DNA from 3 places in the Anoxybacillus kestanbolensis genome. Region 3 is predicted to be linked to each of the others. Evidence: predicted binding sites of a transcription regulator. Region 3 holds the regulator's gene; each other region holds the start of a gene.

Region 1 (10,629 bases), on a different contig from region 3:
AGCAATTTATTTCCTTCCATTCACATCATCTCCTTTTTTCTTTACTTATACATACGATTGTCGGAAAGGAAAGTTTCGTATAAAAAAAGCCGAGCGCATTATACGCTCGGTATACGTTGACGCATGCGTTCGCGATCGCGTGCCAAAATTGGTTGCAAATACTTCCCAGTATACGATCGCTCAACTTGCGCTACTTCTTCTGGCGTACCTACCGCAACGATTTGTCCACCCCCATCGCCGCCTTCTGGTCCAAGATCAATAATATAGTCTGCCGTTTTAATAACATCTAAGTTATGCTCGATGACAAGCACCGTATCTCCTTGTTCGACAAGCCGTTGCAGAACATGTAATAAACGGGCAATATCATCCACATGCAAACCTGTTGTCGGCTCATCTAAAATGTATAACGTTCTTCCTGTCGAACGACGATGCAATTCGGACGCTAATTTCACCCGCTGCGCTTCACCCCCGGAAAGCGTTGTAGCCGGTTGGCCGAGCTGCATATAACCGAGGCCGACATCGTATAACGTTTGCAATTTCCGTTTAATTTTCGGGATGTTTTCAAAAAACGTCAGCGCTTCTTCTACTGTCATATCGAGCACTTCAGCGATATTTTTATCTTTATATTTTACCTCTAGCGTTTCGCGATTATATCGTTTACCGTGACATACTTCACATGGCACGTATACGTCCGGCAAAAAGTGCATTTCGATTTTAATAATCCCATCGCCACGACATGCTTCACAGCGACCGCCTTTCACATTAAAACTAAACCGTCCTTTTTGATATCCACGCATTTTCGCTTCATTTGTCGTTGCGAATAGATCACGAATATCATCAAAAACGCCCGTATATGTCGCCGGATTGGAGCGCGGTGTTCGGCCGATTGGCGACTGGTCGATATCAATCACTTTATCTAAATAGTGAATGCCACGAATGTCCGTATGCTCTCCCGGTTTTACTTTTGCATGATGTAACTTTTGCGCTAACGCTTTATGCAAAATTTCATTAATGAGCGTACTTTTTCCCGAACCGGATACCCCCGTCACCGCAACAAACAACCCGAGAGGAATGCGAACATCGACGTTTTTTAAGTTGTTTTCCCGAGCTCCAACGACTTCAAGCCAACGACCATCTGGCGTTCTTCGTTCAATCGGGAGCGGAATAAACTTTTTCCCTGATAAATATTGACCGGTTAATGAATGTGGATCGTTCATCACTTGTTCAGGTGTGCCTGCGGATACTACTTGTCCGCCGTGCGCCCCTGCTCCCGGTCCGATGTCAATTAAATAATCTGCCGCAAGCATCGTATCTTCATCGTGCTCGACGACAATGAGCGTATTTCCTAAATCACGCATGTTTTGTAACGTCGCAATTAACCGATCGTTATCACGCTGATGAAGTCCGATTGACGGTTCGTCTAACACGTATAATACACCTGTTAACCGCGATCCGATTTGCGTCGCTAATCGAATACGTTGCGCTTCTCCGCCTGACAATGTCCCTGCCGCGCGGTTTAACGTTAAATAATCGAGCCCAACATTTTTTAAAAAGCCAAGTCGCTCAACAATTTCACGTAAAATGAGATGAGCGATTTTTTGTTCTTTTTCCGTTAGCTGAAGCGTTTCAAAAAACGTCAGCGCTTCGTTCACCGACATCGCCGTCACTTCACCGATATGTTTGCCGCCAACGAAAACCGCTAAACTTTCTTTTTTCAATCGGTTGCCATGACACGTCGGACAAGGCTGTTCGGTCATATATTTTTCCATTTGTTCACGCACGTAATCGGACGTCGTTTCACGATAGCGGCGTTCAACGTTGCGCACGACACCTTCAAATTCCACATACGTTTCGCGCACATGACCGAAGTCGTTTTCATAGCGAAAATATATTTTTTCTCCATTTGATCCGTACAATAAAAGATCGAGCTGTTGTTTTGGCAATTGCTTCACAGGCACGTCCATATCGATGCCGTAATGACGGCATACCGTCTCTAACAGTTGTGGATAATATTGCGAGCTTTGCGGCTCCCATGGCGCGAGCGCATGCTCACGAAGCGTCAACTCTTTATTTGGAATGACTAAATCGAGATCGACTTCCAGTTTTGCTCCTAATCCGTCGCACGATGGACACGCACCGTACGGGCTGTTAAACGAAAATAAACGCGGCTCTAGTTCACCGATTGAAAAACCGCAGTGCGGACAAGCGTGATGTTCACTAAATAACAACTCTTCTTGTCCGATGACATCGACGAGCACTTTACCGTCCGCAAGCTTCAACGCCGCTTCAAGCGAATCAGCCAGGCGCGACTGAATACCTTCTTTCATGATGATGCGGTCGATGACCACTTCAATCGAATGCTTCTTATTTTTTTCAAGTATGATGTCTTCTGATACATCGCGCAATTCCCCATCAACTCGGACGCGCACATATCCTTGTTTTTTAATCTCCTCTAACGTCTTTACATGTGTCCCTTTTCGGCCAGAGACGATGGGCGCTAAAATTTGCATTTTCGTCCGCTCTGGATATTGCATCAGGCGGTCAACCATTTGTTCAATTGTTTGCGACGTAATTTCGATGCCGTGTGTTGGACAAACAGGGCGACCGATGCGTGCAAACAGTAAGCGCAAGTAATCGTAAATTTCTGTGACTGTTCCAACTGTTGATCGTGGGTTGCGGCTTGTCGTTTTTTGATCAATTGAAATGGCAGGTGACAAACCTTCAATCGAATCGACATCCGGTTTATCCATTTGCCCTAAAAATTGACGGGCGTATGCCGACAACGATTCGACATATCGCCGCTGTCCTTCTGCATAAATCGTATCAAATGCAAGCGATGATTTGCCTGATCCAGACAATCCCGTCAACACGACGAGCTTGTTGCGCGGAATGACGACATCAATATTTTTTAAATTGTGTGCACGCGCTCCTTTGACGATAATGTGATCCATACGCTACACCTCAGCTTTCAGTTCTAAAATGAGATCGCGCAGTTCTGCCGCACGTTCAAAATGAAGCGCTTTTGCAGCTTCTTTCATTTCTTGTTCAAGTTGGGCGATGAACGCAACACGCTCTTCTTTTGATAAATGACGAACATCTTTCGTTTCATACGTTTCTTTTTCTTCCGCAGCAAATGTCGCACGAATGACATCTGGAATGTCTTTTTGAATCGTTTTCGGTACGATGCCATGCTCGCGATTATACGCTTCTTGAATCGCGCGACGTCGCTTCGTTTCATTGATCGCAATTTCCATCGACTTTGTGATCGTATCGGCATACATAATGACGTGACCGTTAGCGTTGCGCGCCGCCCGTCCAATCGTTTGAATAAGTGAACGCTCAGAACGTAAAAAGCCTTCTTTATCCGCATCTAAAATGGCGACAAGCGATACTTCTGGAATATCAAGTCCTTCTCGCAATAAGTTAATGCCGACGAGCACATCATATTTTCCTAATCGTAAATCACGAATAATTTCAATTCGCTCAAGCGTTTTAATTTCTGAATGCAAATATGCCACTTGAATGCCAATATCTTTTAAGTAATCGGTTAAGTCTTCCGCCATTTTTTTCGTCAACGTCGTCACAAGCGTTCGTTCTTTACGAGTGATACGTTTTTGAATTTCATCGACTAAATCGTCAATTTGTCCCGCAATTGGCCGTACGTCGATCGTTGGATCAAGCAACCCTGTCGGACGAATAATTTGCTCGACGACTTCTGGACAATGTTCAAGCTCATACGGACCTGGCGTCGCAGATACGTAAATGACTTGATTGACTTTTTGTTCAAATTCTTCAAACGTCAATGGCCGGTTATCGAGCGCCGACGGCAAACGGAAGCCGTGTTCAACAAGCACTTCTTTTCGCGCTTTATCCCCGTTATACATGCCGCGAATTTGCGGCAGCGTCACATGCGATTCGTCGATGACAATTAAAAAATCATCAGGAAAATAATCTAGTAACGTATAAGGCGTTGAACCCGGTGGACGCAACGTTAAATGGCGCGAATAGTTTTCGATGCCCGAACAAAAACCCATCTCTTTCATCATTTCAATATCGTAGCGCGTCCGCTGTTCGAGTCGTTGCGCTTCCAACAATTTTCCTTGTTCACGCAGCTCGCGAAGCCGTTCTTCTAATTCCTTTTCAATATTTTCGATGGCTAGCTTCATTTTCTCTTCACGCGTGACGAAGTGCGATGCTGGGAAAATCGCCACATGTTCTCGCTCTGCCATCACATGCCCCGTCAATGCATCTACTTCGCGAATGCGTTCAATTTCGTCACCAAAAAACTCAATGCGAATGCAATGCTCATCACGTGACGCAGGGAAAATTTCAACGACATCTCCGCGCACGCGAAACGTTCCGCGGCGAAAATCAATATCGTTTCGTTCATATTGGATGTCGACAAGGCGACGAAGCAAATGATCCCGCTCGATTTCCATGCCGACACGAAGCGAAACGACAAGTTCGCGATATTCTTCAGGCGAACCTAACCCGTAAATACATGAAACGCTCGCAATAATAATCACGTCACGTCGTTCAAATAACGCAGACGTCGCGGAATGGCGCAATTTATCGATCTCATCGTTAATGCTCGCATCTTTTTCAATGTACGTATCCGTTTGCGGCACGTACGCTTCTGGCTGATAATAGTCATAGTAGCTGACAAAGTATTCAACAGCATTGTTAGGAAAAAATTGTTTAAACTCGCTATATAGCTGCCCCGCTAACGTTTTATTATGAGCGATGACGAGCGTTGGTTTATTGACTTGTTGAATGACATTAGAAATCGTAAACGTTTTACCTGTTCCTGTTGCTCCGAGCAACGTTTGATGTTTTTTTCCTTGTTGAATGCCTGCAACGAGTTCGGCAATCGCTTTCGGCTGATCACCTTGCGGCTTATAAGCGGATACTAATTGAAATGTGTCCACAATCGTCCCTCCACTTCATTTCTATTTTCATTGTACCATATTCACGAATCGAAAAGCGAAAAATACGAACAAATATTCTATGAAAAAACCTGCCCATATGGACAGGTTTACGACTGTTTTTGCTTTTCTACCATGCGTTTAGCATACAAAAATCCGACGATGAGCGACGCTATATCAGCAACAATTTCATACAATTGATCTGTATATCCTTTCACATACGATGCTACGAGCAACGCGACAGTAAGCAACGTTCCGACATAATGGTTATACGTCACCCGCGTAAATAAAATAACTAGCAACGCCGGTACAATTAACGCTAACAAAAACCACATACTATCCCTCATCTCTTACGAATAACAGTCCAAGTTCGTGATGTTCGCCTTCAAATAAAGCCGATTGCGCAAAGCGAACTTCTCCGCTCTCGTTTAATACTTCTAGCTTACAAAATGCACGATTATGTTGCAATGCTGCGTAAAATTCATCTTCCGTCACGACCGGTATACCGTTTACCTTCACAATTACTTCTCCGACCGAAAGCGCCATTTTATGTGCTGGCGTATCCGGCAACACGCCTAAAATAACAAGCCCATTCGTTCGTTTTGTAAAATACGGAGGCCGCTTTTGTTCATACAATTTCGCTGATAAAGCAATCCATTCCCTCCATAAAATAGCGACAACTGCAACAACGATCGCTAGCGGCTCCCACCAGTAGCTAGCAATCGCTAGCAAACTAACAACCGTAGCGAGCCAACCGATACGTCTTGCTGTCCATTTCGTCAAATGAACAGGCATTCCTGTTTGTACGCGTTGAGAAAAACCGAGTAAAAACGGTACTAGCACAAACGAATATGCGTCACCACCTGCAATGATCGGCCACCAAGCAGCAAACGATTGCACACCATCTCCTGGTACAGGAATCATTAATGGAACAATCCAAAGCCGTTGAACAACTTGCTCACCGATCGTAAGCCCTCGCTTACTCGTCACAAGTTGCGGAGAGCTGAGTTCTGCTCCTTCGCGGTAAACGAGCCACATTTCGATAAACAAAAGCAACCCCATAAGAAGCGCTAAGGCGGTTACACTCGTTTGTGCGACGTGTGGGAAGAAACGAACAAAAAACGGCTGTGCCCACTCCATTTGCGCCAAAAAACTAATAGTAAATATGACGATGCTCCCGATATATGCAGCCGATAAAAGCCGGAGCTGCATCATAAAGCTGCATACGATCGTCACAATCGTCCAAAAAACGAGCGTATCATTCGGAATGACAAGTCCAACGCCAACGGTTACAATTGAAAAAACAATGGCAAACCAACTGCGTGAGCGAACGATCGCACGCAGCTCACGAGAAGAACGATAGACGCGCGTATGAAAATCGCGCCGCTCGCGTTGCACGCGACGCCATCCAATAAAAAATGCAAATATGATTACATAATATAACAACGGTTGCAGCCAAAACGTTCCGAATGCTTTCAACCATTCTAGTCCCCATAATTCCATTTCCATCATCTCCATTTTTTCCGATCATCTATTTTGTATTGTAACAAATTTCAAGCATTTATTGTTGACGAAAATTCACTTTCTTTGCCGAATAAACACTAGTTTTGTCAAGGTAAAAGGAATTTCAAAAGAAGTGTCTAACTGTTTTCTCATATAAGATGAGGAGGAGCGTGGAACGATGGAGCTAAAAACGAGTACAGTAGCTAAACGGCTTGGCGTATCAACAAAAACGGTGCAACGTTGGGTGAAAAAATATAACATTCCATGCAAAAAAAACGAGGCAGGACATTATGTGTTTACGAACGAAGCGGTCGAACAACTAGAAAAATATAAGTTTCTCGGCATAGAGGAAGAAGAGAAGGAACATGTCGATTGGGAAGAAGTAGAACAACGATTACACGAACTGGAACGGAAAATCGAACAAAAAGCAGATGACGTCGTCTCGTTTCAACTATTGCAACATCGGCGAGAAATGGAAGAAATGCTTCAATATATGCAACAGCTCGAACAACGCATCGCACAACTTGAAAAACAAAAACAAATCGAACCAGCTATCGAGCAACCAACAAAACAAAAACGACGTGGCATTATTAGCTTCTTTTTATAATAGTTTCCCCCTGCCTTCAACATGGGCAGGGGGATATGTTTTATTTCGCAATGAGTTGCAATGCCCGTTTCAATTGTTCATCGTATCGCTCGTCGCGAACAGCTTCCATCACTTTTGTTTGCAACATATTCGCTGTTTGCTTATCAATTTTTCCGGTCACTTGTAAGCCATTCGCTTTTTGGAACGATTGAACGGCTTGCTCCGTTTGTTTGCTGAAGTAGCCATCTTCGCGACCTGGGTCAAAACCGAGACCTTTTAACATTTGTTGTGCACTTTTCACTTGTTCGTTGTTCATGTCATATGCCAACGGCTTATCGATTTGAAGCGGATGAGCGTAGAAAAAGTCTGGCTGCTTCACTTTCACATCTGGTTCAATGCCCTTCTGATGAATCCAATTTCCGTTTGGTGTGAGCCATTTATATAACGTTAATTTAATATGGCTGCCATCATCCATCAGCAACGCTTGTTGAACCGTTCCTTTTCCAAACGTTTTTTCACCGACAAGCGGATAGCCACCCGCTTCTTTTAACGCTGCGGCTAAAATTTCTGATGCTGAGGCGCTTCCGTTATCAATAAGCACAACAATTGGATAATCTTTTTTCTTCGTTATATTGGAGAAGAAGCGTTGTTTATCGCCATCACGTTCTTCAATTTGCACGTACGGTTTATCTTTCGGAACAAGATCTTTTAAAATATCTTCCACGCTTTGTAAATACCCTCCCGGATTGCCGCGCACGTCGATAATGAGCCCTGCGATTCCTTTTTTCTCAAACTCGGATAACTTCTTTTTAAAATCTTCTGCTGTTTTTTCTGCAAATGATGTAATTTCAATGTAGCCAATTTGTTTGCCATTTACTTCTTTCATTGATGCATATACCGTTTCGATCGGAATTTCGTCACGAACGACATCAATTGTCAATACACCGTTTACACCAGGGCGAATAATTTCCAAGCGAGCAACCGTCCCTTTTTTTCCGCGAATTTTTAAGACAGCTTCATACAAATCAAGCCCCTCTAAACTTTCCCCATTCACTTTAATAATTTGGTCATTCGGACGGAGCCCAGCTTTTTCCGCAGGCGATCCTTTAAATGGAGCAACGATCGTCACTTTGCCGTCGACCATGCTCACTTCCGCTCCAATTCCTTCGAAAGAAGAATCAAGCGACTCGTTAAACCGCTCCGCTGTTTCTTTATCCATATAAACGGAGTATGGGTCTTTTAACGTCGCAATCATTCCTTGAATCGCACCGTCAATGAGCTGCTTTTCATCTACGTTTTGAACGTATTTTTGTTTAATCATGCTGTATGCTTGTTCAATTTTTTGTAGTTCTTCGTTCGATGGCTTCTCCGTTGTTGTTGGGATGTTGATCGTCATCGTTGACGTATCGGAAGAAAGCGACTGCATCCCGACATACGTCACCCCAGATCCGAACAACATCGATAAAGCCATGAGTGCTGCGATTGTTTTTTTATTCATGTTTTGCCTCCTCACCCTTCGATACATGAAAGGCATCACACCGTGTGCGATGCCTGTTTGTTTTCATTATATGAATAGCTTGTACTGTTCATAACTGATGAAGATGTATTTATTTTACACCGAGCGTACCATTTTCTCAACCAATACGCAAAAGCACAGCAGGCAAGCTGTGCTTTAAAACGGAACGTATTGCATTGGATTTACCGCATTCGATTTTGATGCATTCCAAGGCCCACGATGCAACTCAAAATGTAAGTGCGCACCAAACGAACGACCTGTGTTGCCCATATAGCCGATCATTTGACCTTTGCTGACGTTTTGTCCTTCACCGACAAGACGCGATTCTAAGTGAGCATATACGGTCGTATATACTTGTCCATTAATATAATGCATGATAAAAATAACGTTTCCATAGCTTGAGGAGTAATAGGAGCGATACACATACCCGTCAGCAGCTGCCACGACAGGAACGCTAGCACCACGCTTACCAATGTCTACACCGTAGTGGAATTCACCCCAACGCGGGCCAAATGTCGATGTAATTGGACCGTTCGCTGGACGCATAAACGCACCGTTCGACACAGGAGGCAAACTGCCACCGCTCTCTGATGACGATCCGCGGCTTGATAATGCTCGTTTGCGCGCTTCTTCCTGTTCTTTTTGGCGACGAATCATTTCTTGTAGTTGATTTTTCATCGCCGCTTCTTGTTTTTCAAGCAACTCTTTTTCTTCTTCTAAAGCGAGCTGTTTTTCTTCTTCATGTTTTTGCTCTTCTTTTAACTGTGCCATTAATTTTTCTTTCGCTGCAATTTGTTCGTTTAATGTTTGTTTCAACTTTTGCAAATCAGTCAGTTGTTCTTGTAAGCTGACTAATTTGTCACTTAATTCCTTCTCTTTCGCTTCTTTTAACGCTTTATCCGCTTCTTGTTCTTTAATGATTTGACGATCCGCTTCAAAAATCGTCGCCACCGCACTCATGCGGTCAATAAAGTCGCTAAAGCTTTTCGCACCAAGCAATACGTCTAAATAGCTGACGACACCGCCGCTTTCTTGCAGTGAGCGAGCGCGTTCTTTTAACAATTCATTGCGCTGTTCAATGCGCGCTGTGACTTCCTCAATTTCTTTTCGAAGCGCAACAATTTGTTGTTTCGTTTCTTCAATGTTTTGCTGTTTCGTCCGAATGTTCGCGCTCGTTTCTTCCACCGCTAAATCTAGCTTTTTAATTTCTGCATCTAATTGCTCTTGTTCTGCTTTCAATCGCTCAATTTCTTGTTGCGACTGTTGTAGTTTACTTTCAATCGAAGACTGTTTTTGTTGTACGTTTTGAATTTCTTGTTTCTTTTGTTGAATGTCCCGATTCGTTACCGCATATGCAGGCGCAGCAACGCTTGACAAAAGAAGTATTGCAGTAGCTACCATCGTTCCCCATCTTTTTCGCACCGTAAACCCCTCTCTCTTTCTATACTTTCAAAAATCGTCTGACGGACATCATGCTTCCCCATATGCCGATACATGCACCTAATAAGACGAGCACAGCTGCCAACTGCCATGCGAACGGATAAAACGGAAGCAATTGAAAAAATGTATCTTTCAACTTTGGATATAATAAATCAAATACGTACGAGTACGCTGAAAGAACGATCACAATCGGAACAACTGCTCCGAAAACGCCAAGCCATAGCCCTTCGAGGAAAAACGGCCAGCGAATAAATCCGTTAGTCGCCCCTACTAATCTCATAATCTCAATTTCACGACGACGGGCAAAAATTGTAATTTTAATCGTATTTGAGATGAGAAACATCGCCGTAAATAATAATCCGACAATGAGCGCCAATCCGACGTTGCGAATCGTCGTCGTTGCCGCAAATAGCTTTTCAATTTGTCCTTTTCCGTATTTGACTTTGCTGACAGAAGGCAAAGTTTCAATTTGTTTTGCGATTTTTTCCGTATCAAGCGGATTTTCCGCTTTCACAATAAATACATCGCTCAACGGATTGTCTTGTTCGAATAGACGGAACGATTGACCATCTTCTCCAAAGCTTTCAATCAATTTTTGTAGCTCTTCATCTTTAGATGAATACGCCACTTTTTCCACGCCAGAAAGAGCTTCAAGCTTG
Region 2 (10,629 bases), on a different contig from region 3:
AATTTTCAAATCGCTCTTCAAGTGAACGAAACTCGCCGACTAAATCTTTGAGCGCATTCGCCTCGCTAATGACCGATTGAGCCGCTTTTTGATCATCCCAAAAGTCAGGGGCAGCCATTTGCGCTTCTAGTTGTTCAATGCGGGCTTCTTTCGTTTCGAGGTCAAAGAGACCCCCTAATATCCGCTAATCGCTTAGCCATTTTTTCAAGCTCTTGCTTAATTTCTACTAAATCGATCATGTCCTTCACCTCAACCATTATTGTATGCAAACATCTCGGCGAACGCAACATAACGAAAGCGAGGGAACATCCCTCACTTATCGTCCGCAACAATGTTTATATTTTTTTCCGCTTCCGCACGGGCATGGATCGTTTCGACCGACTTCCACCGCTTTTTTCACCGGCTTGCGTTTTACTTCTTCGCCTTCTTTCGGATGGACAGCCTCACCTTTCGCGACTTCTTGTCGCTCAAGATTGCTTTCGATTTCCGCTTTCATAATGTAACGAGCGACTTCTTCTTCAATGGAAGCGATCATCGCTTCAAACATCGCATATCCTTCCATTTGATATTCGCGCAACGGATCAATTTGACCGTAAGCACGTAAATGGATGCCTTGACGCAACTGTTCCATCGCATCGATATGTTCCATCCATTTCATATCGACCGCACGCAACACGATGACGCGTTCAAACTCGCGCATTTGCTCCGCTGGAATGCGGCTTTCTTTTTCATCGTAACGTGTACGTACTTTATTCCAAATGAATTCAATCATTTCTTCTGGATCTTTGCCGCGCAAGTCGTTGACAGTCACATCTCCTTCTGGAAGGAGGTTCACTTGCACATAATCAACGATCGCTTGCACGTTCCATTCTTCTGGCATTTCTTCATCTGGTGTATGCATGCGTACGACACGCTCGATAACCGATTGAATCATTTTTTCAACGATGTCACGCAAGTTTTCCGAATCAAGCACTTGGAAGCGTTGACGATAAATAATTTCACGTTGTTCACGCAATACATCGTCGTACTGCAATAGTTGTTTACGCGCATCAAAGTTGTTTCCTTCGACGCGTTTTTGTGCCGACTCGACCGCTTTAGATACGATTTTGCTTTGAATTGGCTGTGAATCGTCCATGCCTAAACGATCCATCATTGCCATCATATTTTCTGAGCCGAAGCGACGCATGAGTTCATCTTCAAGCGACAAGTAAAATTGCGATACCCCAGGGTCACCTTGACGGCCGGAACGACCGCGCAACTGGTTGTCGATGCGGCGGCTTTCGTGACGCTCCGTACCGATGACCGCTAAGCCGCCAAGTTCGCGCACTCCTTCGCCGAGTTTAATATCCGTTCCGCGTCCTGCCATGTTTGTCGCAATCGTTACGGCTCCTTTTTGACCAGCTTGCGCAATAATTTCTGCCTCTTTCGCATGGTTTTTCGCGTTTAACACGTTATGGCGAATGCCGCGCTTCGTTAACATGCCCGATAACAATTCAGACGTTTCAATCGACACCGTACCGACGAGAACAGGTTGTCCTTTCGCATGACGTTCCGCAATATCTTCAACAACCGCACGAAACTTTCCTTCCATCGTGCGATAAATTAAGTCTGGGCGATCATCGCGAATGACTGGTTTATTTGTCGGAATAACGATGACTTGCATATTGTAAATGTTACGAAACTCTTCTTCTTCTGTTTTTGCTGTTCCCGTCATCCCCGCCAGCTTTTCGTACATGCGGAAATAGTTTTGGAACGTGATCGTCGCAAGCGTCATCGATTCGTTTTGAATTTCAAGCCCTTCTTTTGCCTCAATCGCTTGATGAAGCCCATCGCTATAGCGACGTCCGCGCATGAGACGGCCTGTGAACGGGTCGACGATGACGATTTTTCCGTCCTCAACGACGTAATCGACATCGCGCTGCATCACAACATGGGCACGCAACGCTTGGTTAATATGGTGGTTTAACGTCACATGTTTTAAATCGAATAAGTTGTCGATTCCAAACGCGCGCTCTGCTTTGTTCATTCCTTCTTCCGTCAGCTGCACGCTTTTCGTTTTTTCATCGTACGTATAATCGACATCGCGTTTTAATGTGCGGACGAACGCGTTTGCTTGAATGTACAATTTTGTAGACTTTTGCGCCGTCCCAGAAATGATGAGCGGTGTACGGGCTTCGTCAATTAAAATAGAGTCAACTTCGTCAATAATCGCATAATGAAGCGGGCGTTGCACCATATGTTCTTTATAGAGCACCATGTTATCGCGCAAATAGTCGAAACCAAACTCGTTATTCGTTCCGTATGTAATGTCGGCGTTATAAGCCGCTTGCTTTTCTTCACGCGACATACTGTTTAAATTCAGTCCAACAGATAAACCTAAAAACTGATACAGTCTGCCCATTTCATTTGCGTCGCGGCTTGCTAAATATTCGTTGACCGTGACGACATGAACACCTTTTCCTGTTAATGCGTTTAAATATACCGGCATCGTTGCGGTTAACGTTTTTCCTTCCCCTGTCTTCATTTCAGCAATGTTGCCTTCATGAAGTGCGATGCCCCCCATTAATTGCACTTTATATGGATACATGCCAAGCACGCGCTTCGCTGCTTCGCGAACGACCGCAAACGCCTCAACAAGTAAATCATCAAGCGTTTCGCCTTTTTCAAGACGCGCCTTAAACTCTTCTGTTTTTTGACGCAACTCGTCATCAGAAAGCTGCGCCATTTGCGGACCGAGCGCATCAATTTCATTCGCGATTTTCTCTAATCGCGCAATTTGTCGTTTATTCGGGTCAAACACTTTTTTCAACATTCCAAGCATACAAAAACGCCCCTTGCTTATATAGTCGCTAATTACCATCATATCACTTACAAGAAAAGGTGACAACTCATACGAAAGAAAAGAAAAAGCCAGCGTAGGGGACGCTGGGGAGATGTTATCGTTGAGGTGATTGAAGTTGTTCGATCGTTGCTTCGACATGGTGGAGTCGTTTGTTGAGAGCATAAATTTCAAAACCTTTTTCGTCAATCTTTTTATAAATATGTTGCAGTAATGTTTGTACATCGTTAGCTAGTTGAATTTCTAAACGATGCACTGTTTCTTTTACGTCGCTTAGTTGCATCTCGACATGTTCCAGACGTTTTTTGACATCACACATTTCTTCTTCGAGACGACTAATGCGCGTGTTTACCTCTTTCATCTCTTGTTCAAGTGCGGTTAAACGAGCTTCCATGTTAGCAAATCGCGCTTCCATTTGTGCGAATCGTTCGTCAATTTGCACGAATCGTTCATCAATTTGTGCGAACCGTTCGTCAATTTGAGCGAATCGTTCATCAATCTGGGCAAATCGCGCTTCCATTTGTTCAAATCGTCTATCTATCTGTGCGAATCGTTCGTCAATTCGAGCAAATTGGTTACGCACTTCTTGTTGAAACTGTAGAAAATGACTTTCGACATTCGTCAACTTCCCTAAAATTTCACGCAAAATCGCTTCCATCCTTTTTTCACCTCCTTTCACATTATACCACCCTCTGTCTTCATTCGACAGAGGGTGAATAGGTTAGTTCGCTTCGATTAAGCCGTATTTACCGTCTTTTCGTTTGTAAACGACGTTTGTGCGGTTTGTTTCCGCGTTAATAAAAACGTAAAAGTTATGGCCAAGCATATTCATTTGTAAAATGGCTTCTTCGCTATCCATCGGCTTCAAGCTGAAGCGCTTCGTACGTACAACTTCAAATTCCTCTTCTTCATACTCTTCTGTCGCGACAGGAGCAGTTGCTGTTAGCGTGACACCATTCGCTTCTTTTTCACGCATTTTTCGATTTACTTTTGTTTTATGTTTGCGAATTTGGCGTTCGAGTTTATCGACGACCAAATCGATGGCGGCATACATATCATCATGACGCTCTTCGGCACGCAACACAATTTGTGGCATTGGGATCGTTACTTCAATTTTCGCCTGTTTATCGTTATATACTTTTAAATTAACGTGAACCGTTACTCCTTCCGTTGATTCAAAATAGCGCTCTAATTTTCCGATTTTCTTCTCGACATACTCTCGAATCGCTTGTGTAACCTCGATGTTTTCTCCGCGAATGTTGTACTTCATACGCTGTTCCTCCTTTTATGAAAGGTTGTTTACTTATTTCTACAATTCCCTACAAAACTCCTTCTCAATCGTCACATTTTTTGTGAAAAAATGATGAACAAAACAATGGATAATTATGCTATAATTTATAGATAATGGAAAGTGTTCGTATTTTTCTACTGAGGTGTGATCGCATGCGCAAAGTGCACATATTTGAAGCAAAAAGTGGTGATGTGCTCGCCGTTGATATTTACGGACCGAACGGTGCAGTTTTGCTTGCAAAGGGAGTTAAACTGACCGACTCATACATTCGCGGATTGCTTGAAAACGGCATTCGTCATATTTATATTCACGACATTTTTACATTTGATATTGAAGAAAAACCGATGATTAGCCCAGTCGTGCGACAACAACAACAAATACATTCATGAATTCGCGCGCATTATCGCCATCGCAGACGTGTTCGATGCACTCACTTCTCCGCGTGACCATCGCAAACAACACTCGCCGCACGAAGCAGCTGAATATTTATGCGCAGCCGGCAATACGTTGTTTGACTATGAACTCATTAAAACGTTTTTAAAATATGTCGCCATTTACCCGCTCGGCACAAACGTCGTATTAAACACAGGATACCGAGGTGTCGTCTCAAACATTTTCCCTGAATATCCGCTTCGCCCTGTCGTTCGCATTTTACAAAATCCAAACGGGGAAGTGCTGAAATCACCGTTTGAAATTGACTTACGAAAAGAAGTGAACGTCACGATTGTCGAAGCGTTTTAAACTACAAAAGGTGCGAGCTACTCGCACCTTTTTATTATTGCTCCACATACGGACGAAGATGTTGCATCACGCTTACTTTCCACGCTTCAAACGCTGGCGCTACATGTTTTTCGACAATTTGTTGCTTCGCGTTCGGATCATGTAGCTTTCCGTCTAATTTCCACGCTTCTTCGACGACAGAAGAAAAACGTTGAAGTTCATTCAACAACGCCGTATCATCAACGAAAAAATGCGCAAGCGAACGCTCATTTGTCGCATCAATTTGACCGAACGCTGTAAAAATATCAGCGAGTACGACATCCCCTTGCGTACGTTCGTAATTCGCAAAACTTTCAATGACATATTGAAAGCCTTCTTCAATTGTGTCTAATAACGCCGCATATTGACGAACGACTGTTAATTGTTCTGGAGTTAAATGTACCATATGTTCTACCTACCTTCGTTTATCATAAAACATACCGTCAATCGATAACGGCTCATACAGATCATGATATCGGTGTGCTGCCACTTTCGTTTGTTTCATTTGCTTTAAATCTTGTTGAATTTGTTGCTTCAATTGTTGGAGAAGAGCGTTTGCCTCGCGATCAAGCATAAGCAGCTCTTTTCCCATTTGTTTTTCTTCATCTGTCAATACGTTGGGAAGGTGCAGAAGAAGCTGTTCACGCTTCTCCAGCAGTTGTTCAACTTGTTCAATGACGCCATCACGCTTTTCTTTCTCGATCGGCTCACGAAGCAACTTTACCATCGCTTTCGTGATATCCAAAAGTTCCGACACAATGCTCATTACACGTGACCGCCTTGCGCGTATTGACGTTGACGATTCAGCTGAATGACTTGCTTCCACGTATCGCGAAATTCTTTCACATACCCTTCAACTTCCTCTAAAATAGAAATATCGCTTTTAATATTTGCTTCAACGAGACGACGATATATATAGTCGTACATCGTCATCATCGACTTCGCCACTTCATATTCCATATTGAGCGTCACCATGAGCTCTTGAATAATTTTTTGCGCTTTTAATAAGTTTGTGTTGCGCGCTTCAATATCTTTCTCCTCAATCGCTTTTTTCGCTTGTGCAATAAATTTCAAACAACCGTTGTAAAGCATAAGCGTTAATTCTCCTGGTGACGCTGTTTGCACCGCGTTTGTTTGATATGATTGATACGGATTATTCATCGCCATATTCATTTCCTCCTACCCCATTATACTCCGCCACCGAAGGCATTCATCAAATACATACTTTGTTCATTGGCGCGTTGGATGGCTTTCTCCATCGCAGTGAACTGACGCCAATATCGATCTTCGATTTTTTTTAATCGATCCTCGAAGTCATCAATACGCTGATCCAAATCGTTTAAGCTTTTCCCAATTTCAAACTGATTGTTCGTCCAAATCGTTTTTCCAGCTTTCGCTTCAATTTTTCCGATCGTATTTTTGATGGTATCACGCAAACGTTTCGCAATCCCTTTGGTGTCGAAATCAGCCCCACTAGCGTTAAACAGTTTATAAATGGCATTTGGATCTTTTTCGATTGCATCACGTAACTTTGTCTCATCAATAATCAGTTTTCCGTTTTCCAAATAGTTACTTGATGTCGTAATCCCAATTTCAGATAGCGTGTCATAATTACTGTTAACACTTGGATCACTCACTTGGCTATACAAATCTAACCGCATTTGACTTAAACCGCTTGATAAAATCGAATCTCGACGCAGAAGTCCACTTTTCGCTTTTTCTTCCCATAATTCAATTTGTTTTTCTGTCATCGCTTCTTTTTGCTCATCCGTTAACGGCGTATAGTCACGATAACGCTCTTCCGATATTTTTGAGTTAATTTTTCCAATGACTTCATTGTATTTATCCACAAAACCTTTAATGGTATTAAACATATGATCTGTATCTGTCGAAGTGGTGATCGTCGATGATCCTGGTTTTTTCAACGTATAAGTCACACCATTAATGGTAAACGTATTTGACGAACGTGATGTCGTTAATCCATTAATTGTAAATCGAGCATCTTCTCCTGCCGTTTTTCCTGTGAGTTCCCCGCCATCTGCAGCACCTGTAAACCCGAGGCTTTGGAAGAAGGAAGCTGTCGTTGCATCCCCCATGACTAAACTTGCTGAGGCACCTGTATCTTTCTTCATAATCGAAATTTTCCCTGTTTGCGTATCATGGAACACACTAATGCCGAGGTCGTTATTGCTGTTCAATTGAGCAATGACTGAATCTAACGATGAGTTCGCTGCAATTGTAATGGTTACAGGGTTTGTTGGGCTCGTTCCGTCCCCATTTGTTACGTTAATTTTCAGCGTCGTATCTGTACCGCTTGGTGTATAACTAGCTGAAGCTTCAGAAACCCAAGTGGCCGACGTAGCGACTTTCGTAACCGTTAAATTCGTGCTAATATTCGCTGCAGAAGCATTCGCTGTTGCCGTCACAACACTCTCATCAGAACTTGTTGTCTTTTTTTTGAGCATATTGCTTTGCAGCGTTAAGTTATTAAAAATATAACTATCCAAATCTTGAAGCAACGTATTCATCGAACGATAGTCATCGCGTTGCCATTCTAAAATTTGCTTTTTCTGATACAGCTTATCAAGAGGTATGCGCTCCGCTTTCATTAAATCGCTGACGAGTTGATCAATATCCATACCACTCGCTAAGCCACCGATACGCATTGTACTCATGCCCTCTCACCATCCTCTCAAATTTTTCGATCAACAATCAACCCGACAAACTTCATCATCGCCGCATACATATCTAACAGCTTTTTCGGCGGAATTTCACGCACAACTTCTTTTGTTCGATCATCAATGAGTTGAACGTAATATTCTTTCAAATCTTCATGCACATTAAACTTTAACGACGTATGGCTCGGCTGTAAAAACTCATTCATTCCTTTCACGATTTCTTCAAGTTTTTCTTTCGAGATGCGCTCTTCTTCTTGTTTTGCGTTCATTTGCTGTAGAGTGGTTTGCTCTTGTTTTTGCTGCTCTGCTGGACGCTCTGTCGTTGTTTTTTCATGCATATATGTGGAAGAAAGAGAAGAAGAAATACGTTCAATCATCATCATTCGCCCCTTTGACATATACGTTTCTACTGTTTATATCGGATGGAGGAAGGGATATTTGAAGGGGGAGAGGAAAAACTATGTTGATCATAAAAAATAAATGCTATAATAAAAGCAAACATATGTTCTTTTAGGTAGGAGGTAGGTATAGTGGATAATTTCATGTATTTGACACCTATTCAACAAAACATACTCATCGCAAGCATTATTGGGGACGGAGAAATTACAAAAATCTACCCGAATAGTCGGAGAAAAAACCATAGTTATCGTGAGCATTTCGGACTTGATCAACAAGCATACCGCAAATGGAAAATATCATTTTTTGATGGATTACTCTATATATCAGAAAAAAGCAACTGTGTTCGGTCTGCTTCTTTACCTTTATTCACAACACTCTATCCACATTTTTATGATAAGAAAGGAATAAAGCATATTCCGATCCACTTATTACGATACTGTACATTACCATACTTCTTGGCTGTGCTGTACATGGATGATGGCTCGCTTTGCATCTCTACAACAGTCAACGCGCGAAAAAAACTCATCTACCTAACACCACACATTTATTTGTACTTGCAATGCTACCCACCAAAAGAACTTGAACAACTCCAGAACCACATTTTAAAATTCTTTAACGTTATTTTCCGACTGAGCAAACGAAAAGATGGACAAGGGATGATCTTAAAAACAACGTCTGTAAAAGATACGTTTTTATTTTTAGATCTTGTTTCTCCCATCACATTCGATTGCCCATCCATGTATTACAAAACAAATTGGAACGAACGCTTGCAAATGGAAAAGGAAAAATGGAAAAGGCAGCAACCTGATTTCAACATTGTAGTAAGCAGCGCTGACCGTTGGAAAAATTACACGGACGAAGAGATACAACTTATAAAAAAGATGAAAAAGAATGGGGCAACTATTCAAGAAATTGCAGACGCATTGCAACGAAGCTACTGGTCTGTGATGTATAAATGGAGAGAAATAAACAAGAGACCTTAGGAACCCTAAGGCCTCTTTTTGCTTTATTAGCGGAGTAATTGTAATACTCCTTGTGGTTGTTGGTTGGCTTGCCATGCCTCAACGTCTTTCGAACATTGTGTAGACTATCTCTTCACCCTCAGCTTCACCTGTTAGGGGCTGGGCGCTTCGGTTCGGCTATCTTGCTTCCCCTACGGACTTCATCACCATAGCGTTTCGCCTTAGGTGTATGTCCTAGTCGTTGAACCTTCTCCACCCTTTCGGGACAGGAGTTTGGCTGCTGATTATCCATTTTGTTTCATCTTCATCATTTTCAGACCTTCACGCTGACCGTTTCCAGTTACGTTGTGGTTGATGAAACTTTGGTAAATTATGGTAACTAAACCAACAATTACATCATCCGTTACAAGACGCCTGTCCTCTTGTGCCAATTTTAACAGCACTTGTATAATAACTATTGGCTCTTATTCTATTTCAAACTATAATCTTAAATATCTTTTCAAAACCTTTACTACCATCTTCTTTATAATCAAAATATAAATTAAAAAAATGATCCAACTTATCAATCCCGGTAAAAAAATAATTATCCACAATCACTTCATTGATATTTATTTTTTCCATCCTCTCTAAATGATTATTTTCTAATATACCTTTGAATAGTCTTACAACCTCTCTAGCCCACTCAGGATTCTTTACTTTTACGATATCTTTTTCCTCTATTCTCAAAAGACTTTCTAGTATAGTAATATTAGTATAAATTGAGGAAACAATACTTCCATCTAAAATATTATATTGAGGATCTTTTAGTATGATTTCAACAGGGGATTTTCCACTATTAAATTTCACCTGAATACCTAAACCGCTTATATTACTCGAGTATTTAGATAATTGATCCTTTGGATCTGAAGGTCGATCATTTATTGAGGACTTTACTTCTGAAAGCATAACTACCTTTTTAAATTTATTAATAACAATAAAGTCTGGAGTTGATTCTTTTCCATTAATGATTTTCAACACTCCAAATGGGGAAACATTCGGTAAACTTGCTAGTAATAGAAAACCCAAACCCTCACCATAGGACGAGGATATATCTTTTTTTCTTTCTGGAGTACACGCATTGATTAAATGCTCTTTTCCTATAAGTTCTCCATTAATTACTTCCAAAGGATGTTGATTTAAAACCGGACAGTAAGAATACGAAATATTGTTTTTTCTAAGTTCACTTAAATAATAAAAATAATTTACGAGCCAATTAACCTGCTTACGATGTATCTCAATGTAATCTCCATTTTTCCTTTTAGCGTCGATTATTGCTTTAAGGCTTATCTGACCTAGTTTATACGCATCCCGTAAAAATGTAGCCATATCTAAATTTAGTAAATTTGAATTTAGAACCTGCATCCCCGTTTGTACTAAATTTAATAATTGAATATCATTTCTAAAAGTAGCAACTTCAATATTAGGAGAAATTATAAAATCCTCTTCTGTCTTTGTGATAACCATTGACTGTCCTCTTTTCAAAATATTTAATTTCTATTAATCTGCTCTAATTATGAAAAAGGACCCTAGCAAAACTAGAGTCCCTTTCAAATAATCTAAAATTAACGAAGAAGTTGCAGAACTCCTTGTGGTTGTTGGTTGGCTTGCCATGCCGCAACGTCTTTCGAACGTTGTGTAGACTATATCTTCACCTTTCTAGCC
Region 3 (10,629 bases):
GACCTACTGCCGCTCATTGAACGAGTGAAAGACGAAATAAATGTCGAAGCGTTTATCATTATGACCGATGACCCCACGCTTCCGGAGACGACGCTTGCGCCTGTTTATCATTATGAGGAATTGCTACAACAAGCCGAGCCGATTTCCTTTGTCAAAGACATTGACGAGCATAGCCCTGCTGGGATGTGCTATACGTCCGCAACAACTGGAAATCCAAAGGGCGTGTTATACTCCCATCGTGGCATCGTTCTCCATAGCATGGCGCTAGGGCTTGCCGATAGCGCGGCGCTGTCGGAATCGGATGTGGCGTTGCCAGTCGTGCCGATGTTTCATGCGAATGCGTGGGGCTTGCCGTTTGCGGCGGTTTGGTTCGGGACGACGCTTGTTATGCCGGGCGCAGCGTTTACGCCGAAACTATTGGCCGAACTGATGGAACAAGAGAAAGTGACGCTTGCGGCTGGTGTGCCGACCGTTTGGCTTGGCTTATTGAATGAGTTGGAAAAAGGCACGTACGATTTACGCAGTGTGACGCGCATTTTATGCGGTGGTTCAGCAGCGCCAAAAGGAATGATTCGCGCCTTTGAAGAAAAATACGGCATCCCGTTCGTGCACGCCTACGGCATGACGGAAACGAGTCCGCTTGTCGTTTTATCGCGTCTAAAAAGCTACCAGCAGCATGTATCGAACGAAGAAAAATTGGACATTCGCGCAAAGCAAGGATTTCTTGTGCCAGGGGTAGAAATGAAAGTGATTGGCAAAGACGGCGAAGTAGCGTGGAACGGAACAGAAATGGGCGAACTATGCTTGCGCGGTCCGTGGATTGCCGACGAATACTACAACGATGAGCGAAGCAAAGACGCATTTCGCGATGGTTGGCTATATACGGGAGATGTCGTCACCGTCGATGAGGAAGGATTTATTAAAATCGTCGACCGGACAAAGGACGTCATTAAAAGCGGTGGGGAGTGGATTTCGTCTGTCGATTTAGAAAATGCCTTGATGGCACACGAAGCGGTGTTTGAAGCTGCCGTTGTGGCGGTGCCACACCCGCAATGGCAAGAGCGACCGATCGCTTGCGTGGTAGTGAAAGAAGGAAAACATGTGACAAAAGAGGAACTATACGACTTTTTACGTCCGCAATTTGCGAAATGGTGGCTGCCGGATGAGATTGTTTTTATGAACGAAATTCCGAAAACAAGTGTCGGAAAATTTTTAAAAATGAAATTGCGCGAACAATTGCGCGATTATTTCACGAATGTTCAATAGGGGGAGTAGCGATGCAAACAATTGCAGTCATCGGTGCTGGCTTAATGGGAAGCGGCATTGCCCAGTCGCTAGCGATGGGCGGAAAAACGGTTTATTTATACGATATTTCCGAAGCAGCGCTTGAAAAAGGAATGCAGTCGATTCAAAAAAGCCTTGCTCGCTTTGTAAAGGCTGGTAAACTACAAGAACAAGAAGCAACGGCTATTCTTGCCCGCATCCAAACCGAAACGAATTTGCAAGAAGCAGTAAAAGAAGCGGACGTTGTCATCGAAGCGGTGCCAGAACATTTGCCGCTCAAAAAACAAGTGTTTGAACAGCTTGACCGCTATGCGAAACAAGAAGCAATTTTGGCGACAAATACGTCAGAATTAAGCGTCACGGCGATTGCTGCAGCGACTAAACGTCCGAGCCAAGTCGTCGGCATGCATTGGTTTAACCCAGCGCCAGTCATGAAGCTCATTGAGATCGTCAAAGGCGTGGCAACATCCGAACAAACGATCGAAGTGATTCAACAACTGTCCGAAGAAATCGGCAAAGAAACAGTCGTTGTCAAAGATATGCAAGGATTTGTGACAACAAGAGCGCTTGCGGCGCATATGATTGAATGCATTCGCATGTACGAAGAAGGAGTTGCTTCCGCCGAGCATATTGACAAAGCGATTCGCCTCGGGCTGAATTACCCGATGGGGCCATTAGAACTTGCCGATTTAGTCGGGTTAGATACGATGTTGTTTGTGAGTGAAAATATGACAGAAGCGTATGGCGACCGATTCCGTCCACCACAAACGCTTCGCAAACTTGTCGAAGCGGGGCATCTCGGTCGAAAAACAGGCAAAGGATTTTACACATACGAATGAAAGAAGGGAAAGATATGCGCGAAGTCGTGATTGTCGAAGCGGTACGCACCCCTGTCGGCAAGCGAAACGGGGTGTTTCGCGACAAACATCCTGTTCACTTAGCAGCTGTGGTGCTCGATGAAGTCGTGAGACGAGCGGGGATTGAAAAACAGCTGATCGAAGATATCGTGATGGGATGCGTAACGCCGATTGGCGAACAAGGCTACAATATCGGGAGGCTAGCAGCATTAGAGGCAGGCTTTCCGGTGGAAGTACCGGCGGTGCAAATCAACCGAATGTGCGGGTCGGGACAGCAAGCGATTCATTTCGCTGCGCAAGAAATTAAATCAGGTGATATGAATATTACGATTGCGGCTGGCGTCGAAAGCATGACGAAAGTGCCGATTTTAAGCGACGGAAACGAGCGAACGATTCCAGCATCGCTTCATGAAAAATACGAGTTTGTGCACCAAGGCGTTTCTGCGGAACTAATTGCCGAAAAATACGGATTGACAAGAGAACAGTTAGACGAATATGCATATGAAAGCCATCAACGGGCGCTTCGAGCGCAAGCGGAAGGTCGTTTCACCGAAGAAATCATACCCATCCACGGGCTTGATAAAGATGGAAACGACATCATCGTAACAGCCGACGAAGGACCGCGCCAAGATACATCGCTTGAAGCGTTGGCGACATTGAAGCCGGTCTTTAAACCAAACGGAAAAATTACGGCTGGAAACGCAAGTCAAATGAGCGACGGTGCTGCGGCGACGCTACTGATGGAGCGCGAAACAGCGCTTCGCCTCGGCTTGAAGCCGAAAGCAAAAATCGTCGCGCAAACGGTCGTTGGCTCCGACCCGACATATATGCTTGACGGTGTCATTCCAGCGACGAAAAAAGTGTTGCAAAAAGCAAACCTCACCATTGATGATATTGACCTTGTCGAAATTAACGAAGCGTTTGCGCCTGTCGTCCTCGCTTGGCAAAAAGAAATCGGTGCTCCCCTTTCGAAAGTGAACGTTAACGGTGGTGCTATCGCTTTAGGCCATCCGCTCGGCGCAACGGGCGTGAAACTGATGACATCGCTCGTTCACGAACTCGAACGACGAAAGGGGCGCTACGGCTTATTAACGATTTGCATCGGGCACGGCATGTCCACTGCGACCATCATCGAACGGTGGGAAGAATAAAAAGAAACCGGATGTTTCCATCGAGACATCCGGTTTCAGTTTCCTGCCTTCAACGATTTATTTGGCAATTTCCAGTTATATGTATACGATAAAATGCGCAATGTTGCAACAATAACAAACAATACGTACAAACTAATTGAAGAATGTGCGATCCCGGTTCCGACTGCAATGCCAGCGACAATGGCCCACACAGCATAAATTTCATCCCGTAATACGAGCGGTTTTCTTCCCGCCAATACATCGCGGATCATTCCCCCACCGCTCCCGGTCAATACAGCAGCGACAATGACTGCACTCAACGGACGATTCATTTGAACAGCATATAGCGCTCCTTGAATAGCGAACGCTGAAAGACCGAGGGCATCAAAAAAGTTCCCCCACCGCTGCCAATGTGGTAGCATTTTTTGCGGAAACAAATAGACAATCGTCATCGCAATAAACGCAATCAAAAAAAGAGTTTGTTGCTGCCAAAGGATCGATACAGGTACACCAATTAATACGTTGCGTACAGCACCGCCGCCGAATGCAGTTACAATTCCGAGAATATACACACCTAAAATATCGTATTCTTCTTCCATAGCAACAATGGCTCCGCTAATCGCAAAGGCGATGGTGCCAATCATACTTAATACTTCCCAAGTCATCGTTGCATTCCTTTCTATCATGTAACATCACGTTAAAATTTTATGTGTAAAATACGAAAAAATCAATGCTCATTTTTCAGTCATAGCACTTTTACATAAGATTTGTTATGATGAGAACAGACGTTCAACAGGAAAGAGGGAAAATATGCAAAAAGAACAAGAAAGAGTGATTATTGTTGGGTGTCAATTACCACATGTCGATGATGAGCGGTTTTCGTATTCAATGGAAGAGCTTTCTTCGCTCGCTCATACGGCAAACGGTAAAGTCGTTATCCAGCTTACGCAAAAGCGGGACACGATCCATCCGGCTACATATATTGGTAAAGGAAAAGTGGAAGAGCTTGTTCGACTTATTGAACAGTTTGAACCAGATGTTGTTATTTTTAATGATGAATTGTCACCAAGCCAAAACCGCAACTTAACGAAGGTATTAAACGTGCGTGTCATTGATCGGACGCAGCTTATTTTAGACATTTTCGCAAGCCGAGCCCGTTCAAAAGAAGGGAAATTGCAAGTTGAGCTTGCTCAGTTACAATACATCTTGCCTCGGTTAAGCGGGCAAGGTGTAGAACTCTCTCGTTTAGGTGGTGGAATTGGAACGAGGGGACCGGGGGAAACGAAACTAGAAACGGATCGTCGTCATATTCGCCGTCGCATCGATGAAATTAAAGCGCAGCTAAAAGCGGTCGTCGAACATCGTGAACGGTATCGTGAGCGACGGAAAAAAAATGCTGTGTTTCAAATTGCGCTCGTCGGCTATACAAACGCTGGAAAATCCACGCTTTTTAACCGCCTAACGAACGCAGATGCGTTGGAAGAAAATTTATTGTTCGCTACGTTAGATCCGCTCACTAGAAAACTTGTGCTGCCAAGCGGCTACACCGCGCTGTTGACGGACACGGTCGGCTTTATTCAAGACTTGCCGACAACGCTTGTTGCAGCGTTTCGTTCGACGTTAGAAGAAGTGAAAGAAGCTGATTTGATTTTACATATTGTCGATTCGTCCAATCCGGACTATATTCAACATGAACAAACTGTTTACCGCTTGCTTGAGGAGTTGGAGGCGACATCTATTCCAATTGCTACCGTGTATAATAAACGCGACATCGTCCTTCCGAGCTTCGTGCCAAGCCCGAAAACGGACTATTTGTTAGTGAGTGCCTTTCATGAACAAGACGTCCAAACCTTGCGCCATTTTATTGAACAAAAAATGATAGAGGCGATGGAACATTATAATGTAGCGATTCCGTCGTTTGCAGGAAAATTGCTTGCACAACTAAAAGCAGAAACAATTGTACAACATATGTATTTCAATGAACAAAGTGGTATGTACGAGTGTAGCGGCTATTTATTGCCGGAACATCCACTTTTAGCACAACTAAGAACATATCAAAAATAGAAAGGGTTGTTTTATGTTTCAACATTTAACTCATGGAGAAAAAATTGAAGCGCTCGTCAAAGAAGTTGAAGTACAAATTGCACCGGTTCATCGGGCAATTGAAGAGCGGATCGACTATAACCAATATCGCGTTTTGCAGAGCTTTCGTCACCATCAAGTGAGCGATGCTCATTTTATTCCATCAACGGGATATGGTTATGATGACATCGGACGTGATACGCTTGAAAAAGTGTATGCGGACGTATTCGGTGGGGAAGCGGCGCTCGTTCGTCCGCAAATCATTTCCGGTACGCACGCCATTACGATTGCCTTATTTGGCATTTTGCGCCCCGGCGATGAGCTTTTATACATCACTGGCAAACCGTACGATACACTCGAAGAAATTGTCGGCATTCGTGGCAAAGGTATCGGCTCGTTAAAAGAGTTTCATATCGGCTATCAAAGTGTACCGCTCACTCCAGAAGGAAAAGTTGACTTCGTAGCGGTCAAACAGGCGATCAACGAACGGACAAAGATGATTGGTATTCAACGCTCGAAAGGGTACGATCCTCGACCATCGTTCACTATCGCCGAAATAAAAGAGATGATTGATTTTGTCAAAGCAATCAAACAAGACGTTATTGTGTTTGTTGATAACTGTTACGGAGAATTTGTGGAAAACCAAGAGCCGTGCCATGTTGGTGCCGATTTAATGGCGGGTTCACTTATTAAAAATCCAGGTGGCGGATTAGCAAAAACGGGAGGATATCTCGTTGGTAAACGCGAATGTATCGAGATGTGTGCGTACCGCATGACATCTCCGGGAATCGGGGGGGAGGCAGGCGCCTCTTTATATAGTTTGCAAGAAATGTATCAAGGTTTTTTCTTAGCTCCGCATGTTGTTGGACAAGCGTTAAAAGGGGCGGTTTTCACATCAGCGATGCTCGAACGGATTGGAATGAATACGTATCCAACGTGGGATGCAGTACGTACAGATTTAATTCAATCGGTGCAATTTGATGATGCAGAACAAATGATTGCATTTTGTCAGGCGATTCAATTTGCATCACCAGTCAATGCCCATTTCACCCCATACCCGAACTATATGCCAGGCTATGAGGATGACGTCATTATGGCGGCAGGGACATTTGTACAAGGTGCAAGCATTGAGCTATCCGCCGATGGCCCGATTCGGCCTCCATATGTTGCATACGTCCAAGGGGGACTAACGTACTCACATGTCAAAATCGCTGTTTGCATGGCGATTGATCAGTTGCTTGAAAAACAGTTGATTCAATTATAAAATTTTCAGAAAAAAACATGTGATAAGATGTAACGTGTCATTGACATATAAACTAACATATAATAAAATAAAAATACGTATTACGTAAGGAGGGGTCGACATGAATAGTCACATTCGTCGCTCCATGCCGTTATTTCCTATCGGTATCGTTATGCAGTTAACAGATTTATCAGCGCGACAAATTCGCTATTATGAAGAACACGGTCTTATTTCACCTGCACGGACAGAAGGTAATCGGCGGTTGTTCTCGTTTAATGACGTGGATCGGTTGCTTGAAATTAAAGATCTAATCGAGCAAGGGGTTAATTTGGCGGGAATTAAACAAATTTTTGCTTCACGTCAGCAACAACACGCTGAAGCAACGCCACCTGTTGCGCCGAAAGTCATGAAGCAAGATTTGTCGGAAGCGGAGTTGCGCAAACTTTTGCGTGCCGAGCTGATGCAAGCAGGTCGCTTTAATCGCGCTTCACTTCGTCAAGGCGATATCGCTCGTTTTTTTCATTAAAGGATTTATGTTTTTAACATAAATGATCTTTTCATTTTTGGGGGAGGAATATGTATGGCTAAGTACACAAAAGAAGACATTTTTCGTATTGTAAAGGAAGAGAATGTAAAGTATATTCGCTTGCAATTTACTGACATTCTCGGCACGATTAAAAACGTAGAAATTCCAGTGAGCCAGCTACAAAAAGCGCTCGATAATAAGATGATGTTTGACGGATCATCGATCGAGGGATTTGTTCGCATCGAAGAATCAGATATGTACTTGTACCCAGATTTAGATACATTCGTTATTTTCCCATGGACAGCTGAAAAAGGAAAAGTGGCACGCTTTATTTGTGACATTTATAATCCGGATGGTACACCGTTTGAGGGGTGTCCGCGTTACAACTTAAAACGTGTACTAAAAGAAATGGAGGAGCTCGGATTTACAGAGTTCAACCTAGGGCCAGAGCCAGAGTTCTTCTTGTTTAAGTTAGATGAAAAAGGAGAGCCTACATTAGAGTTAAACGATAATGGCGGTTACTTTGACTTAGCACCAACCGATTTAGGAGAAAACTGCCGACGGGATATTGTATTAGAATTAGAAGAGATGGGATTCGAAATTGAAGCGTCTCACCATGAAGTTGCGCCAGGGCAACATGAAATTGACTTCAAGTATGCAAATGCGGTAAAAGCGTGTGATGACATTCAAACATTTAAGCTTGTCGTCAAGACTGTTGCACGTAAACACGGTTTGCACGCGACATTTATGCCAAAACCACTTTTTGGTGTAAACGGATCTGGTATGCATTGTAACTTATCGCTCTTTAAAAATGGTGAAAATGCTTTCTTTGATCCAAATGGTCAATTACAACTGAGCGAAACAGCATTACAGTTCATCGCAGGTGTGTTAAAACACGCGCCAAACTTTACAGCGGTAACGAACCCAACAGTAAATTCATATAAACGTCTCGTTCCAGGATATGAGGCACCTTGTTACGTTGCATGGTCGGCACGTAATCGTAGCCCACTTATTCGTATCCCAGCATCGCGCGGCATGAGCACACGAATTGAAGTGCGTAGTGTGGATCCTGCAGCTAATCCATATTTGGCCATGGCTGTATTATTGGCGGCCGGACTAGATGGAATTAAAAACAAGTTGACGCCACCTGCGCCAGTCGATCGCAACATTTATGTGATGACAAAAGAGGAGCGTTTAGAGGAAGGTATTGTTGACTTACCTGCGACATTAGTAGAAGCGCTCCAAAACTTAAAATCGGATGAAGTAATTGTTAATGCGCTCGGTAAACATTTATTCGAACACTTTGTTGAAGCGAAAGAAATTGAATGGGATATGTTCCGTACAGCTGTGCATCCGTGGGAACGTGAACAATATATGAGCCTTTACTAAAAAAGCTAACGGTTTTTCCGTTAGCTTTTTTCCGTTTCTTTTTCTTTCTTAATGAATAGTTCGATATACACCGATGACTTTCCCTAAAATTGTAGCGTTTTGGACAATGATTGGCTCCATTGAAGAGTTCTCAGGCTGCAAACGGATATGATCTTTTTCTTTAAAAAACCGTTTTACTGTCGCTTCATGATCTTCCGTCATCGCTACAACGATATCCCCGTTATTTGCTGTTTGTTGTTGACGGACGATTACGTAGTCTCCGTCTAAAATACCGGCTTCAATCATGCTTTCTCCGACAATTTGCAACATAAATACTTGATCATCTGGTGAGACGAACCGTTCTGGGAGGGGGAAGTATTCTTCAATATTTTCAATTGCAGTAATTGGTTGTCCGGCTGTGACTTTTCCAACAATTGGGACATTGATGACATTTGTTCTCGGGATGGATTCATGTTCGTCCAAAATCTCAATGGCGCGAGGTTTTGTTGGATCACGTCTAATGAACCCTTTGCTTTCTAAACGAGCTAAATGTCCGTGAACGGTAGAACTTGAAGCTAAACCAACTGCCTCGCCAATTTCCCTTACTGATGGTGGATACCCTTTCGTGCGCACTTCTTGTTTAATAAAGTCCAAAATTTGTTGTTGTCGTTTTGATAATTTTCCCACTATTATACACCTCTTCCTATTCAATCTTTGTCCATATTATAACATAAATTCACATGTTAACACAAACATAAGTTCGAAAAAATAGTTGACACGAACAAAAGTTCTCGTTATCATAAATACAAACAAATGTTCTAAGGGGGTAGGTTTGATGAGCAAAATACATTATGTAATAATGATCTTATTTAGCTTTTTGTTTGTATGGGCATTTGTGCATGTCACACAATCTGTTGATAAAGAAAAATATGTGGAGATTACGGTATCAGCTGGCGATACACTATGGGAGCTTGCAGAGCAATATAAACATGAACATCAATTGTCACGGCAACAGTTCATTGAATGGGTAATGAAAGTGAATAAACGTTCAGACGATCGATTGATCGTTGGTGAGAAAATTGTCATTCCTGTGTTAAAATCAAATAGCGAAAATCAGCTTGTTGCTAATAAACCATAAAGAAAGGGATGACGGATGAACGCGATTATTTATTGTCGTGTAAGTACGACAAAAGAGGCACAAGAAACATCGCTGCAAAGACAAAAAGAAGAGCTTCAGCAACTTGCTAAGGAATACGAAATGAATGTGATCAAGATCATTGAAGAACAGGCAAGTGGTTACGACATTGAACGCGAAGGAATTATGGAGTTGCTTGATACGATGAAACAACATCGCATCGACGTCGTTCTCGTTCAAGATGAAACAAGACTTGGACGAGGAAATGCAAAAATTGCTCTTCTTCGTTGTTTACAAAAGGAAGGGATTCGCGTCTATACGGTAAGTCATCGCGGGGAGCTTCAATTATCAGAAGCAGACTCGATGGTGTTAGAGATTATTAGTATTGTTGAAGAATACCAAAGAAAGATACATAATTTAAAAATTAAACGCGGTATGCAACGAGCTGTCCAAAACGGATATCGTCCAGAAAACAATTTGCGCAACATTGGTGAACACGCTGGACGCGATCGGAAAGATGTGCCGATTGAAGATATTGTTCGTTTACGCCAAAATGGCTTAACGTTTACAGAAATTGCGGCTACGCTTCGTTCATTTGGTTATGATGTATCTAAAGCGACTGTTCATCGGCGATACAAAGAACACGAACAACTTGTCAACAAAGAAAAGTTTTTGTATGATGATACGAGCAAAAAAATCAATACAAAGGAATGAGGTTGAATGTTATCTTCTGAAAAAATTGCACGAATTAATGCATTAGCTAAAAAAGCAAAAATGGAAGGTCTTACGGACGAAGAAAAACAAGAGCAACTCCAACTTCGTACAGAGTATATTGCGGCGTTTCGTGCGTCAATGATCGAAACGTTGCATGCCGTGAAAGTCATTGATCCGAACGGAAACGATGTCACTCCCCAAAAATTAAAGGATAGTAAGAAAAAACGCCTGCATTAATACGCCTATCATGGAGAACATACGAGTATAGATGTTCTCTTTTTTCGTCAGTT

The links. Region 3 encodes LexA, which represses DNA repair genes until DNA is damaged. Its sites were predicted from a motif close to CGAACATATGTTCG; they were not measured.
Region 1: the regulator LexA is predicted to act here: its motif matches at 4,994-5,007, upstream of uvrB (excinuclease ABC subunit UvrB).
Region 2: the regulator LexA is predicted to act here: its motif matches at 8,063-8,076, upstream of BO219_RS07180 (DNA endonuclease).

The regions. Positions count from the first base shown of each region.
Region 1 is NZ_MQAD01000008.1:48,304-58,932, reverse strand. It holds gene BO219_RS07300 (magnetosome magnetite crystal formation protein family) at 1-20, opposite strand, end outside; gene uvrA (excinuclease ABC subunit UvrA) at 99-2,951, opposite strand; gene uvrB (excinuclease ABC subunit UvrB) at 2,955-4,928, opposite strand; gene BO219_RS07285 (CsbA family protein) at 5,036-5,260, opposite strand; gene BO219_RS07280 (PDZ domain-containing protein) at 5,262-6,428, opposite strand; gene BO219_RS07275 (MerR family transcriptional regulator) at 6,607-7,035, shown strand; gene BO219_RS07270 (S41 family peptidase) at 7,076-8,512, opposite strand; gene BO219_RS07265 (murein hydrolase activator EnvC family protein) at 8,687-9,952, opposite strand; gene ftsX (permease-like cell division protein FtsX) at 9,972-10,629, opposite strand, start outside.
Region 2 is NZ_MQAD01000008.1:32,450-43,078, reverse strand. It holds one part of gene prfB (peptide chain release factor 2) at 1-163, opposite strand, end outside; one part of gene prfB (peptide chain release factor 2) at 165-236, opposite strand; gene secA (preprotein translocase subunit SecA) at 317-2,821, opposite strand; gene BO219_RS07220 (hypothetical protein) at 2,937-3,497, opposite strand; gene hpf (ribosome hibernation-promoting factor, HPF/YfiA family) at 3,561-4,109, opposite strand; gene BO219_RS14785 (hypothetical protein) at 4,283-4,519, shown strand; gene BO219_RS14780 (hypothetical protein) at 4,548-4,871, shown strand; gene BO219_RS07205 (DUF8042 domain-containing protein) at 4,906-5,295, opposite strand; gene fliT (flagellar protein FliT) at 5,305-5,655, opposite strand; gene fliS (flagellar export chaperone FliS) at 5,655-6,056, opposite strand; gene BO219_RS07190 (flagellar hook-associated protein 2) at 6,077-7,564, opposite strand; gene flaG (flagellar protein FlaG) at 7,582-7,944, opposite strand; gene BO219_RS07180 (DNA endonuclease) at 8,098-8,949, shown strand; gene BO219_RS07175 (hypothetical protein) at 9,403-10,431, opposite strand.
Region 3 is NZ_MQAD01000005.1:100,478-111,106, forward strand. It holds gene BO219_RS02840 (long-chain fatty acid--CoA ligase) at 1-1,266, shown strand, start outside; gene BO219_RS02845 (3-hydroxyacyl-CoA dehydrogenase family protein) at 1,278-2,123, shown strand; gene BO219_RS02850 (thiolase family protein) at 2,138-3,292, shown strand; gene BO219_RS02855 (trimeric intracellular cation channel family protein) at 3,328-3,936, opposite strand; gene hflX (GTPase HflX) at 4,082-5,335, shown strand; gene BO219_RS02865 (methionine gamma-lyase family protein) at 5,349-6,617, shown strand; gene BO219_RS02870 (MerR family transcriptional regulator) at 6,718-7,122, shown strand; gene glnA (type I glutamate--ammonia ligase) at 7,177-8,511, shown strand; gene lexA (transcriptional repressor LexA) at 8,560-9,177, opposite strand; gene yneA (cell division suppressor protein YneA) at 9,326-9,628, shown strand; gene BO219_RS02890 (YneB family resolvase-like protein) at 9,644-10,339, shown strand; gene BO219_RS02895 (DUF896 domain-containing protein) at 10,346-10,576, shown strand.